4 regions of the Halomonas sp. ISL-56 genome follow, and region 2 is predicted to be linked to each of the others. Evidence: predicted binding sites of a transcription regulator. Region 2 holds the regulator's gene; each other region holds the start of a gene.

Region 1 (4,044 bases), on a different contig from region 2:
GGCACTATGTGTCGGGCATTTTTCTTTGCAATGCCTTAAAAAAAGCTAAAAAGAGGCGCTACCTCTAAAGTTTGTTTCTCCGCGGCCGATAAAATATTCAGATACTTCTCTCTACTTCTTATAAGGAATGAGCCACATGGCATCGATTACAGCACTCGGTGTAGGTTCTGGACTGGATCTGAATGGTTTGGTTGAACAGCTAAAAGCCGCCGAAAAACAAAAGCTTGTACCCATCTTACAACAGAAAAGTGCTCAGCAAACCAAGATTTCTGCTTATGGGCGCCTTGAGTCAGCGATGGATAGGGTGCAAACCTCAATTGCTGCATTGAATGAGGCCTCTACGTTTAAGCAGCAAAAAAGCACCGTGACGGGCGATGGTGTGTTGGCGACCGCAGGTGAAACCGCTAATGCGGGTCGCTATGAAGTCACCGTTACTCAACTGGCCCGCGCAGGTAGCGCTGCTTCCAACAGCGTAGCGCTAGACCAAGAGCTAACAGCAGCTGATGCGACGCTTACGCTTGAATTTGGTGCTGGTGGTACACAAACAAGTTACGACGTTAATATTTCAGCAGGCAGTACGCTTGCAGATGTTCGTGACCAAATCAATGCGGATAAAGAGTCAGGTGTAACCGCTTCTATCGTTAATGATGGCACGGGGTATCGCTTAGCGTTGAGCTCAAAAGAGACGGGCGAAGAGGCATCACTCATTGGTTTCTCAGGCCTGGCTTCATTAACCGTGGATGCAGCTACACTTCGAGCGGGCCAGGATGCAAAACTGAACGTGAATGGTATCGCCATCACCAGTAAAACCAACCGGGTTGAAGAGGCGATTCAAGGCGTAACGCTTGACCTCACGGCAGTTTCAGGTAACCCCGTTACGCTGGTCATCAAGCGTGATGAAGAATCGCTGAGAGGAGCCATTGACGAGTTCGTTAAAAACTACAATGAAATGAAATCCACCGTTGGCAGAATGACGGCCTACAACGGAGAAGGCGAAACATCAGGCGAGCTAGTGGGCGACCGCACCGTGCGCACCATTGAAGACCGCCTACGCCGGGATATCACAGACAACCTCGGAACAGGCGATATTTCACGCCTTTCTCAACTGGGTATTGCCATTGATGAGAAGGGGCGGCTGAAAGTCGATGAAGATAAATTAGCTGATGCGGTAACGAATAACCCTGAAGGGCTGTCTGCTTTTTTTGCGGGTGAGAATGAAGAAGGTGGTTTTGCAGGACGATTAAACGCCACGCTTGAAGGCATCACTGCAGAAAACGGTATTATTCAAAGCTCTGTGACTAGCGCCCAGCAGCGAGTTGAAAGCCTTGATGAGCGCAAGCTGCGCATGGAGGCTAGTATCGAGCGCAGCACAGAGCGTTACCGCAAGCAGTTTGGGCAACTGGATGGCTTGATCGCCCAAATGAACTCAATGAGCAGCTACCTCGCTCAGCAGTTCGACATGCTGGGTAGCATGCAGAAAAGCAATTAAGCAATCAGTTGTGCCTGTAGTTGAGATGTTAGTTGGAAGAGTTACAGTAAATTACACAAAAAACAGCAATTTTTTCTAAAGAAGTCGGCGGGGCTGCCGTTAATTATAATAACGGCGACGCAAGCGCCGCTAAGCAGGCCATAAGGCCAGTTAAATTTCGAGGAGCACTCACATGTCTGTAATCAACACTAACATTACCGCCCTGATCGGCCAGAACAACCTGTCCAACTCTCAGTCTATGCTGGCCAAAGCGCAAGAGCGTCTGTCTTCAGGCCTGCGCATTAACAGCGCTTCCGACGACGCCGCTGGTCAAGCCATTGCCAACAAAATGACCGCTCAGATTCGCGGCATGGATCAAGCTAGCCGTAACGCTAGCGACGGTATCTCCCTGGTACAGACCATGGAAGGCGGCCTTGACCAAGTAAACGACAACCTGCAGCGTATTCGTGAGCTAGCGGTACAGGGTGCCAACGACACCAACGCCCAAGCAGATCGTGATGCCATTGTTACTGAGATCAATGAGCGTTTAGCTGAAATTGATCGTGTAGCGGGCAGCAACAACTTTAACGGTACAAACCTGCTGAACGTTGCAAGTGGTGCTGGCGCGGTTCTTAATATTCAGGTTGGCTCCAATACCGAGGCTGAAGACGTCATCACCGTTAATCGGCTTGACGCCACTGTTGAAGGTCTGGGCTTAAACTCAGGTTCTGCGGCAGTTACTGCTGGTGAGTTTGCAATTACGTCCGGTGGGGCTGCAGGTGTTGTTAACGGTGAATTCAAAGGCCTGATTGACGCTGTTGATGCTGCAACCGCAACACTAGATACCAGTCGTGCAACACTAGGTGCGACGCTTAACCGTTTTGACTCGGTAATCGATAACTTGGCGACTACCTCCACTAACCTATCTGAAGCCCGTTCGCGGATAGAAGATGCCGATTATGCAGTGGAAGTTTCGAACATGACACGCGCTAACATTCTTCAGCAGGCTGGTACTTCTATGCTGGCACAGGCTAACCAAACGCCGCAGTCTGTACTGTCTCTGTTGGGCTAATCTTTTAGCCAGTAATGGTCAAAAGAAAGTAACGACGGGGCCGATAGGCCCCGTTTTTGCGTGTGAACCTGATAATCTCGGCTTTGCTGCGCTTCTGGCGCCTTATTTAGAGTTAGTAGTCGAAAGCTCTTTATACGTAAAATCTCAATATGTGGCTTACTTCAACCTCAGCGTGGCGCTGATCGTGAGAACACATACTCAAATACGGGCGCATTCGTGCCTTTGCTGACTGCGCTAGCAGGGTAAACTGCATAAATTGCCATTTTTCTCTGTGAGCCGCTTCATGGTCAAGACCTCCTCTGCCCCTGCTACTCAAAAACGCAAACCTCGCCTGCTTTGGGCTAATCCTTCCTGCTTATTGGACACCTCCAGCGGTGCGAGCATGACCGTTCGCCAAATGTTGTTGCAGCTTGCGGCGCGTGGCTATGAGATTCAGGTGCTGGGGGCAACTATTTTTGATAATCCCAAGGGAATGGGGCGGCTCAGGGAGCAGTTCCCAGACCTGAATGCCCAGTTGCATCAATTAGTAGAGGCAAACGATGGCCCGCTGAACCATCAATTGGTGGTTAGCTATAGTCACAACCGCAACCATTTTACAGCACATGAAGAGGGGCTTTGGTATAGCCAGTATCTTTATATGCTGGATTCATTTAAGCCTGATGTTGTTTGGTTCTACGGCGGCCAAACCTTGGATATGTTAATTGCCGCGGAAGCGCGGGATCGAGGTATTCCTGTAGCCTTCTATCTAGCCAATGGCAACTATAAAGCATCAAACTGGTGCCGTGATATCGATTTGATCCTCACCGATAGCCAGGCCACTGCAGATATGTACCGAAAAACAGTGGGTTATGCCGCAAAGCCGGTGGGCAAATTCATCTCCCCAGAGAATTTTATCGCCGAACACCATGAGCGAAAACGGCTGCTGTTTGTTAACCCTAGTTGGCAAAAGGGTGCCAGCATCTTTGTACAGTTGGCGGAAAAGCTGGAGCGTGAAAGACCTGATATTGTGCTTGAAGTGGTAGAAGCCCGGGCCGACTGGCCAGCTGTATTGCGGGAGACTACACGCCGAGTGGGCGGACAGCGTAGTTCTTTAAGCAATGTCATTGTGACACCAAACACCAGCGATATGCGTGGCCCCTACAGCCGAGCCCGTATGGTCGTTGCACCTAGCCTATGGTGGGAAAGCTCTGGGCGTATGCTGGCTGAAGCTATGCTTAACGGGATTCCAGCACTGATTACTAACCGTGGTGGTATGCCCGAAATGATCGGTGACGCGGGTATCGCCTTTGATTTTCCGGATGCTTGTTATGAAGAACCCTACCAACATCTTCTCAGTGACGAAGAGCTACAACCTTTAACGGATGCAGTCATCAGCTTTTTCGATGACGAAGACCTTTATCAGGACTATGTCGATCGTGCCTGGCAGGTAGGCAAAGAGAGGCACCAACTTGACCGCGCTACTGATAGGCTGATTAGCGCTTTAACGCCTCTAGTAGGGCTACGT
Region 2 (4,044 bases):
AATTAGAAGAGATCTGGAACTTAGCCTCGCTGCCAAGCCGTGTGCAGGAACAGCGTTTGGATACACTGCTCGCCAGCTACCCAAAGGCGGAAACCACCCTCGGTATGGCGTGGTCAGCGCGGCGCAATGAGCGCGGCTGTGACTGGGCAATGCCGGACATTGGGCTGGACACGGATGGCGCATGGCTGGCGCTTCCCTGGCTGCAGCATCGCCATGCCGCGGGATGGCAGCCGCGATTAGCTGCGTTGTCTTCATCAAGTGGCGTCGCGGTGCACCTGCTACCGCGCTTTCCTGAATCGGATGCGCTAGCGTGGCTGGAAGCCGAGCATTTGACCTGGGTCAGCCAAGTAGCCCCCAGTCATAGGGTACTCTTTCACCACGAGCGTCAGACTATTCGCCAGCTGTTCAATGACAGTGTGCTAACGCACCATGTGGGCGTGCGTTTTCGTGGCCAACCGGTGCAACTGTGGACTGCCTACGCTGAAGTTGAGGACGCCGGCGGCACTGCGCTGCTCGCCTGGTACGGGGAGGTACGCGATCCGGAAAGTGCCAAAGTGGTGGTGCGCCGCTACTGGCTGACCCCGGCAAGGTTGGGGGCAGAGGTGCTCTCGCTACTGTTAACACAGCTGCAAAGCGAAGGTTTGGCCGCCTTGACACGGCGTGCTTGGCAGCAGTTAAAAGAGGCTGATAGTGGTGATCTAAACGCTGAAGTTCGCCTGTTAATGGCCAGTGGTGTGGCGTCAGTCGCCGGACATCTCGATGTGGCCGATGATGAGGAGGCACAGACGCTACGCGGTGATCTACTCAACCTATTAGGCACTAGCCGTCGCCGCCGCGATACCGGCATGCTCGACGCGCTGGTCTATGCCTTTATGGCGCGGGATGCGATTCGTCAAATGGGCAGTGTGAGTCGAGAGGGCGTGGCGTGAGCGAACAAGATCAAGCCTCGGGACTGCGCAAGTGGGCAAGTTTGCAGCGCCAACAGCAGCAGAACGAAGGAGCTGTTGATGTCGCGGCGGCAGAGCATGTGCCCGAACACTCTCCTGCCTTATTAACGCCTACGGTGGCGGCAGTGGAAGAGCCAACGACGTTGGCGCCGCCCAAGCCAAAAATTCCGCTTATTGTGGTCGGGCTACCCGGTAGTGGTACACCCCAGCTGAACAAGGTTAAAGCGCGACTGGGACAGTGGTCGGAGCTAGGTAGAAGCTGGGCCGGGGAGCCTGATGATTGGGATATTCGTATCGTAACGGCGGACACTTCCGATCTTGCTGAGTTACGCGCTCAATACAATCGTTGGGCGCTGTGGATCAGTAGCGATGCCGATACGTTTGCCGCCATGTTCCGCACGTTGCGTCAGCTACACGAGCGGGGCGGGCCGCGTCGTTTACTGGCGCTCCATGAGCCGCACTTGCCGCGCCAAGGGTTGCTCAATAACTTGCGCGAGTCCGCTCATTACTACTTAAATATGGAGTTACTCGTACTTGCACGATGAGCGCACTCTGCCGAGGAGAGCAAGCATGCTAAGCTGGCTATTAAAGGGGAGACTGTCACTGATCTTAGTACTAGTGGCAGGGTGCCTACTAACAGGATTCACGGAGAGTGCCCAGGCGGCACCCGGTAGTTGGAGCAGCCAGATATCCGGTCTGATGGTGGCGATGAGTGATCGGGCAAGCGCTAGTCAAGACGCTATCCCACCCGCTTCCGCTAATAACCTACAGTCGGGGCGGCTTGGTCGTATTCATTGGCAGTTTCAGCACCCCCCCGGTGCACTATTAAACGCTTGGCTGTGCCATCCTGAACAGTGTGTTGCATTAACCGGTATGCGTGGTTCTACCACCGCACTGGAGGGGCGAACCGCCGATGAGCCATTGCATTTTCGCTTCGCCTTACGCCCAGGCCAACGGCCTGTTCGTGTGCAAGGGTTGCAATTGATTGTGAACTATCAGTGAAGGCTGGATAGCCGCGAGGCGAGAATATGTACACAGCACAGGGCAGGATCAAGCAAAATGAGCTGTTGACGCAATATATGCCACTGGTGCGACGTCAGGCCTTGACGCTACAGGTTCGATTGCCAGCGAGTATTGAGCTCGATGACCTTATTCAGGCCGGGATGGTGGGGCTGCTGGAAGCGCTGGGTCGTTTCGATGCCACCCAGGGGGCGACGTTCGCCACCTTTGCCAGTCAACGTATTCGCGGCGCGATGGTGGATGAGTTACGCACCCGCGACTGGCTGCCCCGCAGCGTACGCCGCTCGGCGCGTGCAGTGGATAGCGCCGTGCGCCAATTAGAGCAACTGCTAGGGCGAGTACCAGAAGAGAACGAAATTGCTCAACACCTTGAGATGCCGCTCAGCGAGTATCAGCAGCTTCTAAATGACACTAACAGCGGCCAACTGTTGCCATTTGAAGAGCTAGTGGCCGATGGCGGTGAGCCGATCAGCAACGAACTGGGCAATTCCCCATTCGATCAGTTGTTGGATGGTCAGCAGCGGCAAACGCTGATTGACGCGATTGAAGCGCTACCTGAGCGTGAAAAGCTGCTAATGGCGTTGTACTACCAAGAAGAACTTAACCTTAAGGAAGTAGGCGCTGTGTTGGGCGTAACGGAGTCACGCGTTTCTCAACTGCACAGCCAAGCCGTCAGCCGTTTACGCGCTCGCTTACACGACTCGGCATAACACCTCTATTTTACTCACTTGTGACCGGCAAGGAGCCGTGGATGAATCCTTCGACGCTGATAGGCATATTTGCCAGCATACTGCTGCTGGTGAGCGTGCTGTTTTTCACTGCAGAGTCCCCTGAAAGTTTTATCAATTTACCCGGACTGGCCATTGTGGTGACCGGTACGCTAGCGGCGACCTTCATCAGCTACCCGCTGAAAGAGGTGCTCCGCGTTGTACGGCTGGTGGGCTTGGTATTTCGGCGTGAAAACACCTATATGCGTGATGATATCCGCGAATTGGTGGATATGTCTCGGTTATGGTTTAAAGGCGATGTGCGTGCGGTCGAGCGCGAGCTGGAGCATACCCGCAATCCTTTTTTGCGCACCGGGATCCAACTGGTGATCGCCAATACCAAAGAGGACGAAATTTTTGACATGCTGCGCTGGCGCATTGCCCGCCTTAAAGCGCGTGAGCATGCCGAGGCACAAATATTTCGCACCATGGCCACCTATGCACCTGCCTTTGGCATGATCGGTACCCTGGTGGGGCTGGTCAATATGCTGGAGGTCATGGACGCTGGTGACTTACAGGTCATTGGCCCGCGCATGGCAGTGGCCCTGCTCACTACCTTCTACGGCATTTTACTTGCCAACTTGGTGTTTAAACCGATTGCGGTGAAGTTAGAGCGCCGTACCGAAGAGCGGCTGATTACCATGAACATGGTGCTGGAAGGTATTTCGTTGATTACCAAGCGCCGCTTGCCGTCGTTCATTGAAGAGACCCTCAATTCCTTTGTGGCTAATTACCACGATGAGATTCGTGATAACAGTGTCAAACCCAGGCCTGATTCGTCGGTAAGTTCGGCGGCCAAGGGGTAGGCCCGATGCTAGACCGCGATACACGCCACGCGCTGGAAATGACGCCGTCGCCAGGCGATGGCGAAGATAGCTGGTTAACCAGCTATCTGGATGTATTGACGCTGCTGCTCACGCTCTTTGTATTGCTGCTTTCACTGACGCCTCCGGGCGGCGGTGAAGCCGCTGATACTGCTTTCATGCGCTCGGCCAGCGCGGTATCATCACTGCCGCTAGCGTCACTGGCCACCGGCATTCAGCCCCGCCACGCAGGGGTGAAGCCGCAGTTTGACGGGCTAGATATCCCTGGCGTCAGCGTTTCGCAAGGGAGCGAAGGAGTTACGCTGCGAATTGATACCAGCCTGCTATTCCCTAGCGGCCAAGCGGTATTAACCCCTCAAGGGCGAGGCGTGGTCGAAAGCCTTATCGGTGTGCTGACCAACTTTGACGGTCAGATATCGGTGGAGGGCCATACCGACAGCGTGCCTATTTCAACGGCTCGCTTCCCCTCGAATTGGGAGCTTTCAT
Region 3 (4,044 bases), on a different contig from region 2:
GGCAGTGGCGCCAAAGGGTTAGCGATTCGTGCGGGTTTATTAGCCAGCGCCATTACCCATACGCTGTTAGCGTTTTTTGCCGCAACGCTCATCTTCCAATATGCGGGTTCTTCGGGTGATTCAGGTGGCGGCTCGCAGGGGGTGGCCGGCTGGCTGATGGAGCAACCTTTCGGACGTTGGCTGGTAGGCGGGGTTGGCCTCATCATGATCGGCGTAGGCATGTCCCACGCTTTTAAAGGCTACAAGGCCAAATTCGATAAACACTTCGCCATGCCACCACAAACTCAACAATGGGCCTATCCCATCTGCCGCTTTGGCTTAGTGATTCGTGGACTTGTGTTTGTAATCGTGGGTAGCTTTTTTATCATCGCCGCTTATCAAATCGACCCCAATGAAGCAGGCGGGATGGGTGAAGTGTTTAGCACGCTGCGAGGACAACCCTACGGCCAGTGGCTGCTTGCATTTGTCGCTTTAGGGTTATTCGCATTCGGTCTTTATAGTGTGCTAGCGGCTATTTACCGCCGCATTAATCCCGAGATGTAGTCACCACCATGGCCATAACCTCAAAGCGAACTAAACAGTGGTTCGAGCGCATTAATGGCTCAAAGAACATGCTGTGGTTACTGGGAACTCTCTCCTTTCTGGAGACGATTATTCTGCCCATTCCCATCGAGCTGGTATTGATACCGCTGATGGCGGCGAACCGACAGCGCATCTGGGCAATTGCCACGGCCACCACGCTGGGCTGCTTAGTGGCGTCGCTCATCGGCTATGGCGTGGGCATGGTGCTATTCCAATCCGTTGGTACCTGGTTTATCGAATTCATGGAGATGGAGCAGAGCTATCAGGCGTTCCAAAGCTTCTTCGACCAGTACGGTTTTGCTGCGATTCTGGCCATTGGCATTTTGCCAATTCCTTTTCAGATCGCGATGATTACCGCCGGGCTGTCTGGCTATCCCATTCTGCTTTTTGCCCTGGCGGCGCTCATCGCCCGCGGCTTACGCTATTTCGGCCTGGCTTGGCTGGTTCACCGCTTTGGTCATGACGTTCTGGTGTTATGGAAACGCCATGCCTTGGTAACCAGTTTGGTAGCAGGGGTCATTGTACTGGTGGTAGCGCTAGGGATGCAGGCGCTGGCAGGGATGGTTGTGTAGGCAACTGAACCTGTGGCTCATCTCTTAAATGCCGTAATCCCGCTCTACCTTGGCGATACGGGTTTTAAAGTGCTGATACCACTTTTGATGCCCCAACCGCTGGGCTTCTTGATGCTCTGCATGGGCTTTCCACGCTTTAATAGATGCTATATCAGCCCAGTAGGAAACGGTCACACCCACTTCATTTCTGGCGGATTCCACCCCCAAAAATCCCGGCTGCTGGGCTGCAAGCTCAACCATTTTTGCCGCCATCTCGTCATAGCCATCATCGACCTCGGTGCGTCGTGAGGTAAAAATAACCGCGTAGTAAGGAGGTTCAGGGGTGTCAGCGATATATAGCATAGGCCTCGTCGCGGTTAAAAAAGGAATGAAGCTCGCACCAATAAGCCCAGTTTAATGCTCAGGCTCCGGAAGTGACGACTCGCCTTCCATTGTGATTAAAAAGCTCGCCCATAACGTATGTGTACGCGCCTGGGTAAGCTGTTTTTTACATGAAAGCGACATCACGCCCCTTATCGTACCATCACGCCACTGGGTATACACCGCATCGCAATGGGCTTCGCGGTAGCCTTCCCAAGCCTCTTGAGCCAGCTGAATCGACTCCACTAAGCTGGCATCTGCTTCATGGTCGTTTAGCGCCGCATCTAAATAGCGGTACATTTCCGCCTCAGCCATTTCTAGCTGCAACAGCGCACACTGATTGATTTCCATCGTCGACGTGGCGTTTTGGCAATCTGGCGCAGCATCTGTCGCAAACGCTGACAATGAAACGAAAGCGAACAGTAGCGAAATCATTTTATTCATGCAGTGTGGTTAACCATTATGCAGAAACGATTAGTTCACATAATAGCCGCTTACCCGCCAAGTGCCCTCTTCCAAGTGAGGAGTGATGGTCTCAGTGATTTGAGGTTTGTTCTCGAAGCGTGTCTGAAAGGTTAGCACTGCATAGTCGCCTCGTGGAGCTCCTGGCATAGACGTTTCACGGACAACGCCCACTCGCCGACGCGATTGAACGGCCCCAAAGTCGCGACGCGCCGCCCCAATCGTACGTTCTAACATGTGCGGCGAAAGCGGCTTCTTTAGTAGCGGAGATGAAGATTCCCATGCCTGTTCATACTGGCCACTATCAATGGCCTCCAGCCACGCCAACGCCGCCGCCTCTGCATCACTGGTGTGTGCATAAGCTTGGGAGGGTAGCGTGAGAAACAAGGTAACAAAAATAAAGATCAGCGTTTTAGGCATAGCAGGGTCTCTTGGCATTTAGCAACGACCAGAGAAATCTTCATGGCCTTAGTTATATATCGGTAAACGTCAGGATTTCTTTAGGGCCACAGAAGGTATTTGACTAACACCAATGCTGCCTGCCGTACACGCTTCTAAAACCCTACCCGCTCGTTTACTATGCGCCACCCACCATTTTTCAGTTGCCACTATTAGGTCACTATGTCCGCCAACGCCCTCTATACCGACCTTTCTGGCTACTACGATTTGATGTGCGTGGATATCGACTACCGAGCACAAAGCAATGCCATTCGCAGACTGCATCAGATGTTCGGTAACGGCGGAACTACGCACCTGGATTTAGCCTGTGGCACCGGCCCACATGTGCGCCATTTCATCGACGCTGGATACCAAAGCAACGGGCTGGATTTTAATCAACCTATGCTGGATATCGCCGCCGCGCGTTGCCCAGAAGCTCAGTTCACGCGCCAAGACATGAGTCATTTTGAGGTTGGTGAACCCAGCGACTTAATCACCTGCTTTTTGTACTCCATCCACTACAACGATGGGATTGAAAAGCTCACAGCGTGTATATCCAGCGCGCATCGCGCGCTAGCATCCGGCGGTATTTTCTGTTTTAACGCGGTCGATAAAGACAAAATCAATAACGATTTATTTGTTAAGCACACCGCCAAACAAGCAAACGATTTATTTACCTTCCGCTCTGGATGGCACTACAGCGGTCAAGGCGAAAAACAGTCACTTAGGCTGAGCATTGAGAAAGCCAATGCAGACGCGAAGCAAGTGTGGAACGACGAACACCCCATGGTGGCGGTCAATTTTGCGGAGTTAACTGCCCTGCTAGCGCCTTACTTTGAAGTGCACGTGTTTGAGCACAACTACGAGACCATCAAGCCCTGGGATACGACCTCTGGAAACGCTATTTTTGTCTGCGTGAAGAAATAACCCCTACTTGCGCCTGGGATCTCCCTTTGCCGTGGTGTTAACTAGAAGACAATGCCTAGACATGGCCGAATCTGCCCCCTTTGTGACCGGACAACGCATCGTTGGCAGAATGTATAACAGCTAATCTGTAATCTCACTTCCACACGATGAGATTAGCCATGATCCAGTCTAAAACGGCGCTGCTATTAATTGACGTTCAAGCCTCCTTCCCCGCCCGCGATTACTGGGTAGAATCGATGGCTCAGGCGTGGCGCCCCAAGCAACGTGCAGTGCTGAACGCCGCACAGGCAAACAATATTCCCGTAGTTCGCATTCTGCATGAAGAGCTTGGCAGCCAAGGAGCTTTCGACCCTGATAATGGCCTGATTCGTCCGCTTGATGGCTTTAACGATGAAGTGACGGTGACCTACAATAAACGTGTCCATAACGCCTTCACCGATACCTCGCTTGAAGGCTGGTTAAGGGAGCGCGGCATTGAGCGGCTGGCGATTAGCGGTATTCGCACCGAGCAATGTTGTGAAACCACCGCACGGGTGGCGTCAGATTTAGGCTTTAGCGTCGACTTTATCAGCGATGCTACCCTCACCTTCCCCATGACGCGCCACGGCGTCACCTGGTCAGCCGATGAGATTAAAGCCCGCACCGAACTGGTACTGGAAGGCCGCTTTGCACGTATTATCAGTACACATGACATGATCAACGA
Region 4 (4,044 bases), on a different contig from region 2:
ATGGGCTGCTCAGCAGACTCGACAATCCTCGCTTCAATCGCCGCGCCGGTAACGGCAGCCAGCACGGTTTTAGACAGCGATTTAATGTTCGCAGGTGATGCCACCCCCGGCCCACCCTGGTGCAGCTCGTGGATAATCTCACCATCGTAGGCCACTACCACGCTGTGTACGCGGTTTAGTTGGCGAGTTTGCTGGTCAAGCGTCTGGAGTGCATTTGCAGAAGGTTCATTCGCTGCGGCATAGGCGGTGGGTAACAACGAAATAACAGCAAACGAAACAAGCAAAGCCGTAGCGCGCATCGTAACACCTCAAGGTAAGTGGCAAGGGTTCGAGGCTTAGAAGTAGCAGAGGTTCCCCAACACAAGTATCGCCACGTGCTAACAGAGAATTGCCACGACATTACGCAAAAACTGAAAAAGCCTGCTAGGATGGGAGTGTTGATTCATAAGGCAAGCAAGCCTTTGATTTCCCTAAAACGCAATAAGCAAGGAGCGCCCTATGCGTAATATTATCTACATTATCGGTCTTATCGTGGTTGTGCTGTTCATTCTTTCGATGCTCGGCCTGCGCTAACATCTAGGCACTGGCTTCAAAAAAACGCCAAGAAAAACCGCCCGAAGCGCTTGCTTGCGGGCGGTTTTTTTATGAGCTTGCTTTGATCAGCTGTTTTGACTGGCTCTTTTGAATAGCAATGCTTGGCAACTGGAGATATTAGGCGCAGTCAGCAGCCCCCTGGCCGAACATATCAAACATTATTTCGCGGCCAAGACGAGTCAACACAAAGCGGCCATACTCATTGAAGGTGGCGGCTTCACTGGCTTCCATTACCTTCTGGCAGGTTGCCCAGGTCGGTGATGCTGCACTCAGTGTGAGCAATTCACGGCGGGCTAAACCGCGCTGGGGCAAGGTAATGGTTTCAAGCACATGGCCGTTATCGTAGAGCAGCTCAGCGGCAATTGATAAACATTGGCGAAGGCTGCGCTGAACGTTCGCGGCCGTTGATAGCCCATTCGCTGCTTGTGATGAGGGCTCTTTCGTTAGTTCTGAAGTCATAAGTCCCGGAGTCATAGCATGTTCTCCTGCGGTCAGCACCAAATCGGGCTTGTTGCAGCGCATTATAAACCAAGGTCGATGTTAGACCAAGGTCTATCATTCAGAGTAAATCTCCCACTATCAAGCTCATCAACGTTAAGCCAATGTGCTACGCTCGCTATCAAGTATTTTTGTGAGTTAATCACGCATTTTTGTGAGTTACTAAGTTATGCATATCAGTGTATTCGGAACCGGTTATGTCGGCCTTGTCGCAGGCGCTTGTTTAGCCGATGTCGGCCATCAAGTCACCTGTATGGATGTTAACGCTGAGCGGATTGAACAGCTTAATGGCGGAGAAGTGCCGATTTTTGAGCCAGGGCTAAGCACCATTGTTGCCCATAATGTAGCGGCGGGCCGGTTACGCTTTACCACCGATGCCGCCCAAGCGGTAGCGGAGGGCGAGCTGCTGTTTATCGCCGTGGGAACGCCGCCCGATGAAGATGGCAGTGCCGACCTTCGCTATGTGCTAGAAGTGGCGCGCACGATTGGTCAGCATATGGATAGCTACAAGCTGGTGATTGATAAATCTACCGTGCCGGTGGGCACCGCCGAAAAAGTCCACGCCGTTATCAGCGATGCACTCAAACAGCGCGGCGCCTCATTCGAGTTTGACGTCTGTTCGAATCCAGAGTTTATGAAAGAAGGCGCCGCGATTGAAGACTTTACCCGCGGCGCGCGGATTATCGTCGGCACTGAAAGCGAACGCGTGAAAGTGCATATGCAAGAGTGCTACGCCCCCTACAACCGCAACCACGAAAAACTGATGTTTATGAGCGTGCGGGCCGCCGAACTGACCAAATACGCCGCCAATGCCATGCTCGCCACCAAAATCAGCTTTATGAACGAGATCGCCAATCTTGCTGAACGGCTTGAAGTGGACGTAGAGGACGTGCGCCGCGGGATTGGCAGCGACCCACGCATCGGCTACCACTTTATCTACCCTGGCTGTGGCTACGGTGGCTCCTGTTTTCCCAAAGACGTTCAGGCACTAGAGCGCGCCGCGCGCCAGTTAGGCTATACCCCAGAGCTGCTCAGCGCCGTTGAGGCAGTTAATTTACGCCAAAAACAAACGCTGTTCACAAAACTGCAAGATAACCTAGGCAATCTAAGTGGCAAGACCATTGCCGTGTGGGGCCTGGCCTTTAAACCCAACACCGACGATATGCGTGAAGCCCCAAGCCGGACGTTGATGGAAGCGCTTTGGCAAGCGGGTGCTAAGGTGCAAGCCTTCGACCCCGAAGCCATGGCGGAATGCCGCCGCATCTATGGCGATCGGAATGACTTAATGCTGACCGGTGATCGTATCCAAGCGGTAAAAGGTGCCGATGCGCTGGTGATTTGCACCGAGTGGAAAGAGTTCCGCAGTGTCGATTTCGCCTGGCTAGCCGACCAGTTGGCTGAAAAAGTCGTCATCGATGGGCGTAATTTGTACACACCCAGCGCTGTTGAAGAGGTGGGTTTGCGTTACATAGGTGTGGGGCGAAAGGGCAATCTTTAGGTAGATTTATTACCGTCGTTTTTTCTAAATATTTATATGGGTATTACGAACGGTTACTTGGTATTACGTCTTAATACGAAAAAAATAACCAAATATTCAAGTTATAGTTCACCCAGCCGCTATATTAAGGTAAATGTATTAAAACAGTGCTACGTATCGCTTTATGAAGGAACGCTAATTGAAGACAGTAAGCGTAGCAACATGTATTCAAAAAAGGTATTGGTTCTATGGCTGCTATTACATCACTAGGTATTGGCTCTGGTTTGGATCTGAATGGCTTGCTGGAGCAATTAAAAACGGCAGAACAAGCAAAGCTTGAGCCCATTGCGAAGCAGATTCAGTCTGAAGATACCAAAATATCTGCTTATGGTAAGTTGCAAAATGCGCTTGAGCAGTTTCAAAGCTCTGCAGAGGCCCTCAATGATGGGTCGACATTCGAGAGCCTAACAACCAATGTCGAAGGCAGCGCCGTTGGTGCTGTCAGCAGCAATGAGGCCCAGCCAGGTCAGTACGAAGTGCAGGTTGAACGTTTAGCAACGGCCAGCAGTCTGGTGACGGAGCGTCTGGAAACAGCAGATGAAAGCATAGTGACTGGGGAGCAGTCATTAACCTTTACTCTTGCTGAGGGAGCCATGGATCCCATTACCATTGCAGATGGCAGCACGCTTGAAGACATGCGCGATGCCATTAATCAACAGAGCGATGGTCGCTTAAGCGCTTCTATTATCAATGATGGCGAAGGTTATCGGCTTTCTGTTAATGCCACCGATACCGGTGCGGACGCCAGTATTGAAAGCACCAATTTTTCAAACATCCTTGCTGGTGACGTTACCACTGCTGATGTACAGGTAGTTCAGGCAGGCCAGGATGCGGCGTTTAACGTCAATGGAATAGATATCGTTAGTCCTACCAATCAAGTGGAAGGCGCTATTCAAGGTGTTACCTTGAATCTTGCTGAGGCTGGCGCGACGAGCACGGTAAGTGTAGAGCAGGATAGCGAAGCTATCCGCGAGCAAGTCACCGCTTTTGTTGATGACTTCAATACGCTCAAAGATACCATTACTAGCTTGACAGCCTTTGACGAAGAGACGGGCCAAGCGGCGGGGCTGAATGCTGATGCAGCTACTCGCGCGGTTGAAAGAGAACTGCGTCAAACAATTAGCGGTGTTGTTGGCGGCGATGGCTTTAGCGTCTTATCGGATATAGGTATTTCGCTTCAAGTAGACGGCAAACTGGAGATTGATGAGAATCGATTAGACAGTATTGTGGCCAATCAACCTGATCAGCTCGCTAGCTTTTTTGCAGGCAATAGCGCAGAGGGTGGCATGGCAGGGCAAATAGCGTCGGCTCTTGAGAATATAGTAGGTACGGGTGGGCGCCTGGAAAGCGCTGTTAGCTCATCTGAAGGGCGTGTTGATTCGTTAAAAGAGCGTTATGCGACAACGGAAAGCCGA

The links. Region 2 encodes FliA, which starts transcription of late flagellar genes. Its sites were predicted from a motif close to CTAAAGTTNNNNNNNNNNCNGCCGATA; they were not measured.
Region 1: J7J49_RS18840 (flagellin N-terminal helical domain-containing protein) is a predicted target of FliA. The motif match lies at 1,565-1,591, and genes of this name have one in related genera.
Region 3: J7J49_RS15105 (DUF4019 domain-containing protein) is a predicted target of FliA. The motif match lies at 2,454-2,480, and genes of this name have one in related genera.
Region 4: fliD (flagellar filament capping protein FliD) is a predicted target of FliA. The motif match lies at 2,686-2,712, and genes of this name have one in related genera.

The regions. Positions count from the first base shown of each region.
Region 1 covers NZ_JAGGRO010000022.1:71,068-75,111, reverse strand. Annotated here, with positions in the region: gene fliD (flagellar filament capping protein FliD) at 137-1,489, shown strand; gene J7J49_RS18840 (flagellin N-terminal helical domain-containing protein) at 1,662-2,540, shown strand; gene J7J49_RS18835 (glycosyltransferase) at 2,923-4,044, shown strand, end outside.
Region 2 covers NZ_JAGGRO010000004.1:270,748-274,791, reverse strand. Annotated here, with positions in the region: gene flhF (flagellar biosynthesis GTPase FlhF) at 1-929, shown strand, start outside; gene J7J49_RS03370 (C15 family peptidase) at 926-1,492, shown strand; gene J7J49_RS03365 (flagellar protein FlhE) at 1,518-1,949, shown strand; gene J7J49_RS03360 (RNA polymerase sigma factor FliA) at 1,976-2,677, shown strand; gene J7J49_RS03355 (motility protein A) at 2,719-3,540, shown strand; gene J7J49_RS03350 (OmpA/MotB family protein) at 3,546-4,044, shown strand, end outside.
Region 3 covers NZ_JAGGRO010000017.1:4,737-8,780, reverse strand. Annotated here, with positions in the region: gene J7J49_RS15125 (DUF1206 domain-containing protein) at 1-543, shown strand, start outside; gene J7J49_RS15120 (YqaA family protein) at 552-1,154, shown strand; gene J7J49_RS15115 (antibiotic biosynthesis monooxygenase family protein) at 1,179-1,496, opposite strand; gene J7J49_RS15110 (lysozyme inhibitor LprI family protein) at 1,548-1,958, opposite strand; gene J7J49_RS15105 (DUF4019 domain-containing protein) at 1,989-2,396, opposite strand; gene J7J49_RS15100 (class I SAM-dependent DNA methyltransferase) at 2,598-3,341, shown strand; gene J7J49_RS15095 (isochorismatase family protein) at 3,500-4,044, shown strand, end outside.
Region 4 covers NZ_JAGGRO010000022.1:75,280-79,323, reverse strand. Annotated here, with positions in the region: gene J7J49_RS18865 (serine hydrolase domain-containing protein) at 1-299, opposite strand, end outside; gene J7J49_RS18860 (hypothetical protein) at 712-1,053, opposite strand; gene J7J49_RS18855 (UDP-glucose dehydrogenase family protein) at 1,262-2,590, shown strand; gene fliD (flagellar filament capping protein FliD) at 2,818-4,044, shown strand, end outside.